2 regions of the Agarivorans aestuarii genome follow, and region 1 is predicted to be linked to the other one. Evidence: predicted binding sites of a transcription regulator. Region 1 holds the regulator's gene; the other holds the start of a gene.
What was found. The regulator FNR, encoded in region 1, switches genes on or off when oxygen is low (the NO sensors DNR and NnrR bind a similar motif). The targets are predictions, from matches to a motif close to TTGATCTAGATCAA.
Positions count from the first base shown of each region.

Region 2: a site for FNR is predicted at 1,634-1,647, ahead of K5609_RS09250 (universal stress protein). Genes of this name have one in related genera too.

Region 1 is NZ_AP023033.1:2,325,201-2,328,367, forward strand. Features, by position in the region: gene ccoS (cbb3-type cytochrome oxidase assembly protein CcoS) at 1-122, shown strand, start outside; gene K5609_RS10850 (sulfite exporter TauE/SafE family protein) at 100-771, shown strand; gene fnr (fumarate/nitrate reduction transcriptional regulator Fnr) at 840-1,583, shown strand; gene uspE (universal stress protein UspE) at 1,720-2,652, shown strand; gene ttcA (tRNA 2-thiocytidine(32) synthetase TtcA) at 2,733-3,167, shown strand, end outside.
Region 2 is NZ_AP023033.1:1,983,458-1,986,624, forward strand. Features, by position in the region: gene K5609_RS09240 (outer membrane beta-barrel protein) at 44-586, shown strand; gene K5609_RS09245 (hypothetical protein) at 885-1,538, shown strand; gene K5609_RS09250 (universal stress protein) at 1,748-2,182, shown strand; gene K5609_RS09255 (polysaccharide lyase family 7 protein) at 2,384-3,167, opposite strand, start outside.

The DNA of each region.
Region 1 (3,167 bases):
GAATTGGTATTTTTTTCTGGGCTGTTAAAAGCGAACAATTCGAAGACTTAGACCGCCAAGGTATCAACATACTGTTTGACGATAAAAATAAGAGCAAACATGACGATGATCGCCCAAGCTGATTTTGCTGCTGCATTTATCACTGGTTTATTAGGCGCCACGCACTGCATAGCAATGTGTGGCGGCATCGCTTGCATCTTAGGGTCTCGCGCAAACAATTCCTCCAATAAGTTTTTAGTAAGTATCGGTTTTAACCTAGGCCGCATCCTAAGCTACTCGATTGCCGGTGCTATTGTTGCCGGCTCTATTCAAGCCATTAGCCAAGTTCATCGCTCGGTTTATATGTTGGTTGGTTTGCAATGGTTTGCTGCAATAATGCTCATCTTACTGGGCATCCACCTTACTCGTTGGTGGTCCATTCTTACTCCCCTAGAACAACTTGGAAAAGGTTTATGGTCAAAGGTACAACCTAGGGCAAGTAAGATGTTAGCACTACAACATCCAGTAGCCAGCCTACCTTTAGGCATGTTATGGGGTTGGCTACCTTGTGGTTTGGTATATTCAACTCTGGTATTAAGTGCTAGCCAAGCACATTGGCTAAACGGAGCAGGCGTGATGTTTAGTTTTGGTTTAGGTACATTTAGTGTGATGTTGCTGGCTGTATTACTGGGCCAACAATTGACTAAACTAATGACAAATCGAATATTACAAGTGTTTTCAGGATTGAGTGTTTTATGTCTGGGGATCTACCAAGTTGTTACATTGTTGTAGCAATAGATCTAGAAAACTTATTACATAAAGAGTAGAATTGCCTCGAACTCCTATAGCATAGTTTGAGTATGAGCATTAACCCAAAAGCTAGTCAAAGAATCCAAACTGGTGGATGTGAAATCCACTGCCAAGATTGCAGTATCGCCCAGTTATGTATCCCTTTCTCTCTTAACGAGACAGAGCTAGATCGCTTAGATAGTATTATTGAGCGTAAAAAGCCTATACAGAAAGGTGAAGAAATATTTGCTGCTGGTGATAAGTTAAAAAGCTTATACGCCATCCGCTCTGGCACAATTAAGTCCTATACCATTACCGAGCAAGGTGATGAACAAATTACCGGTTTTCATTTAGCTGGAGATTTAGTTGGTTTCGATGCCATTAATAACCAAGAACACCCTAGTTTTGCGCAAGCGCTAGAGACATCGATGGTATGTGAAATTCCGTTTGATACCATGGATGAATTGTCTGCCACCATGCCAAAATTACGCCGTCAAATGATGCGCTTAATGAGTAACGAAATTGTTGCAGACCAAGAGATGATTTTGTTACTAAGCAAGAAAAATGCTGAAGAACGCTTAGCTGCCTTTAACGGTTTATCGCAACGATTTTCTGAACGAGGCTTCTCGCCTAGAGAGTTTCGTTTAACAATGACGCGTGGTGATATCGGCAACTATTTAGGGCTAACTGTAGAAACCATCTCCCGTTTACTTGGTCGTTTCCAAAAAGCAGATATGATTGGAGTAAAAGGCAAGTATATCTCAATAACAGACCGAGACGCTCTCCGCCAACTAGCTGGTACCAAACAAAGCTAAGTATCTAATAACACTGACCTGATTTACATCAATCTATGGTAAAAAAATCTAGGTCAGTGTTAACTATCTCTAATTTATTTCCTACAAAATGAGCTAAAGTTAAGTAGCTATTCCAGACGATTCTAGGAGCTGCTTTATGATTAAGTATCGTAATATTTTGGTGGTTATCGACCCCCTTCACGACACCCAGGCGGCTTTGTCTCGTGCAGTGTTTCTTGCACAAAAAGAAGACAAGGCAAAAATCAAAGCTCTACTCACTATTTATGACTTTTCTTACGAAATGACCTCCATGCTCTCAGGCGAAGAACGTGAAGCAATGCGCTCAGGCGTTATAGAGGAGCGTAATGTTTGGTTAAATGAAGTAATTGCTGCAACAAACACCGCTGGTATAGAAATAGAAACTAAGGTAGTTTGGAATAATCGATTATACGAAAGTGTCATTGAAGAAGTACTCGACTTTGGTCACGACCTAGTGGTGAAAGCGACACACCCCCACCCAACTTTACAGTCTATTATTTTCACACCTAACGATTGGCACATTTTGCGCAAATGCCCTACGCCAGTATTGATGGTAAAAGAGCATGATTGGCCAACGGAAGGCAAGATCGTTGCTGCGATACACGCTGGTGCCGAAGACGAAGAGCATCACAAGTTAAATGAACGAATAGCAAATGAAGCAAAAGATCTAAGCAAGTTACTCGATGCTAATTTACATGTAGTTACTGCCTATCCAGCAGCTCCGGTGAATATTGCCATAGAGTTACCAGATTTTGACCCGCTTAAGTACAACAAGAACGTCATGGAGTTCCACAAAACCGCACTCAATAAGTTTGTAGAAGAACAATTTGAACAAGCGGTTACTACACATCTAGAAGAAGGCTTACCCGATGACGTTATCCCCGAGGTGGCAAACGATATAGATGCTGAAATCGTTATATTAGGCACCTCTGGCAGAAGCGGCTTTAGTGCGGCACTTATTGGTAATACAGCTGAACATGTTATTGACCAATTAGACTGTGATTTATTGGCGCTTAAACCGCAAAACTTTGTGAGTCCTTTTCAAAAATAGATAGTGCTTAACTAACGTAAAACATTGCTTAAGCAAAGCGGGGTTATATAATAGCCCCGCTTTTTTATTGGGAACACACTATGTCAGTTACAGCAAAACAACAATACAACCACAACAAACTACAAAAGCGACTTCGTCGTCATGTTGGTCAGGCAATTGCCGACTACAATATGATTGAAGATGGTGACAAGGTAATGGTTTGTTTATCTGGTGGTAAAGACAGTTATGCAATGCTAGACATACTAATGAACTTGCGTGCTCATGCCCCGATACACTTTGATATTGTTGCCGTTAATTTAGACCAAAAACAACCGGGCTTCCCAGAGCACATATTACCCGAGTACCTTGACGGCCTAGGTATTGAATACAAAATAGTAGAAGAAGATACTTACTCGATTGTTAAAGATAAGATCCCAGAAGGTAAGACAACCTGCTCGTTATGCTCGCGTTTGCGCCGTGGAATATTGTATCGAACGGCTACTGAGCTTGGCGCTACAAAAATAGCCCTTGGCCAT
Region 2 (3,167 bases), 340 kb from region 1:
TATTGATTTACAGGGAGGTAAGGTTTAAAAGGTTGAGAATTTCGTGCACATCTCTAAGTTAGTAAAACCCAGTATTACAGTATTTGCCCTCATAATGTCAGCTCACGCTGCTGCGCAACAACAAGAAACGCCCAACGCCTATCCATGGGCTGCGGTATTTCTCGATTATCAAGATCCCGACCAACCAATGTTAGGCCTTACTGTAACGGTAAACCATTACGACAAAAACTATCCTAACTGGGGGTACTACTTGGGTTACGCTAGATCAAAAGAAGAAGATCTAGGCTTCGAAGCACCCGCCGAGGGCAAAAGAGACTTAACCATGTTAAGGCTAGGAGTGAGTTACAGCTTAACCAATAATCTGAGCCTTTACGGTGGCGGTGCAATGTTAGAAGACACCACCGAATATACCGACGGCATTACTCAATTTTGCACAGACTGCAAGCCCGAATGGCATTCCGATACCAACAGAGACTGGGGCGGCGAAGTTGGGCTTCGTTATGCTCTAACTCGGCATTTAGTGTTTGGCATTGGTTATAACTCGGTGACAGAGGGTGGAGTATTTAGTATTGGTTATCGTGGCTAAGCATCATCTACCTGCTTTGAAATTAGCCAAACAGCTCGAGTGAACCAGAAAGCTACTTTTTAGAAAAATCGCATAGCGAGTATCAAGCAAAGTAAGCAATATATTTACCTCAATAATCATATCCAGCAGCAATGCTGGCTTTTTGTTAGACTGGATTGGGCTAAATCAACAAGCGGTCACTTTTTATTAAACTATTGTATTTTATAACAATATCTTCTGATAGACTGCGCGTTTTATCAATAAAGGGAATTTAACAACAATGTGGATGTTGTTTAATAAGCGCCAAGGAAAGGGTGCAATGAAGTTATTGGCGTGTATCGGTCTATTGCTGCCAAATTTAGCCAGTGCAGAGTTTGCTTACGGCGAATACGCCAAAGAGAATAACTGGGATTTATTGCTTAGCCTAGGGGCAACCTACGGTGGAGATACCATCGCCGAAGCTTACTATGTCGATGAAAACAACAATGTGGTTGATGACGCGGTATTAAAAGGCGGCGGGCTGTTTAAAGCAAGCGTTGGTATTGATTGGCCTCTAGTAAAAGACCTTCGATTGATTACCAATGCTGGTTATCACGTAGATACCCAATTTAGCTTCGCCAGCACGTCTAGCGGTAACCAAGGTATGTGGTTTACTCGCTTTGTTGTTGAGGCCTTGCCTTACTACCAAATTAATGATTCTTTTAAACTAGGTGGTGGTCTTACTTATCACATGAGTAACAAGGTGGGTGGCCAGTTTATTGGTAGTGACGAGAAGTATTACGCACGTTATGAAGACACGCTGGGTTATACCGGCTTTGTTGGTTATATGTTAGGTGAATCGCGTTCATGGATAGAGCTACGTTATACCTATATCAAGTATGATTTAGAAACCGCTCCTTTCTTAGCATCATTTTGCACTGCTGATTGTGATGGTAGCCATGTGGGCCTTACTTTCCATTGGGCTGTGCTTTAATAAGGTAGCGCTTCAGCTATTATGCCACTAACAACTAAAAGCCAGCATAATGCTGGCTTTTTTGTTGCCTCTGATACCTTGTTTTGAAGCTAATAATGACCAAGCTCAAGTTAGCTTCAAATATTCCCTTGGCATGTGCGCCAAGTCCGTCTATGGGGCATTTCCGCTGCTAAGCTTAAAGTGATTAAATAAATTACGAGGAGCACATCATGAGCTATCGTCACATTTTAGTCGCCGTCGACCTCTCTGAAAACAGCAGACGAATAATCGATAAAGTCATCCTGCTAGCGAAGCCACTCGATGCAAAAGTATCACTGATTTTTGTTGATGAAAGCACTAACGATTCAGCTTTCAGTGGGCTAATTGATCTTGATTTAGCCGCCATAGAACCAATGCATCCTAGCCTTAAAGAGTTTGCTAACAAGCTTAACGCCTTGGTGGTGGATACTAATTACACCATTGAGAACCAGTTTGTTATGCAAGGTGATTTAAGTGCCCGCTTAGATGAAACAGTGGCCGAGGTAGGCGCTGACTTAGTCGTATGTGGTCATGATAATGGGTTCTGGCATCGTTTAGCATCTAAACATCATGAGCTGGTAAATAACGTCTCGATAGATCTGCTGGTTATACCTATCGATCAGTGAGCTGTTAAGCATAATACTCATCGGGTGTAACCAGAGCCTGATGAGTATTTCTTTGTTTAACACTTCATCTCTACTGCGCTTTTTGGCCCTCTAATGTTGATGAAGGCTTAAGTGTTTTAGCTTTACTTGTGATTAAAAAGCCCTTGGCATTTTCATGCCAAGGGCTTGTGTTTATAAACGGAGTTGTTTGCTTACTTAGGCTTATTGAATAAGATTAAGTTTATAGAAGCTTACTTGTGTGTAATCACCAGCTTCTAAGCCATTATTGCTACAGCCCGAGCTCCAAGTATTGGTTTTAGGTTTAATATTACACTGGTTGTAAGCACCTGCCTTAAAGTACATCCAATCTTGCGCGTAGCTGGTATCTAAGTCTGAAGCAGAGTTAGGTTCAGCCAAGTTAACCTTATACGTGACAACTTGCTCATTGGCTTCACCTGGGTTTTTGGTAAAGGTGAGGTTCATAATGTTGTCAACAATATCAACGTCATAAGAGAACAATTCACCCAGCTTGATGCCGCCAACTGGATCTTTATCTTCTTTGGTCAAGTTGTACTGGCCGAAGATGTTATGAGGAATATCGAAACGGTCTTTCTTGTCTTTAGGATTAATTTCATAGTTCCAGAATAGCGAACCATGCTCATGGTTTGGCAATTTGCGGAAGAAGATCTTTAAAGGTTCATTATTTGAACCATGGATCTGGCCAATAACCACCGAGTGAGCACCCATTTTTGCATCGTTACCACTTAGGCTTACATGGTCAACACTTAAGGCTGCGCTCATGCGTCCGCCAATAGAGCCGTAAGCTGCTGCATTGTCGTGAGCAGCTAATACAAAATTGGTGCTTGGATCTTTGTATCCAGTAGGTAAGTTCACGTTTAACATTGCACGTAATTCACTACGAGCGTTTTTGCTGTTAGGAGTGGTCACGGCTTCATTAGGTACTTTAAATACCATGGCGCCAGTTTCAGCGTTGGTGTAAAACCAT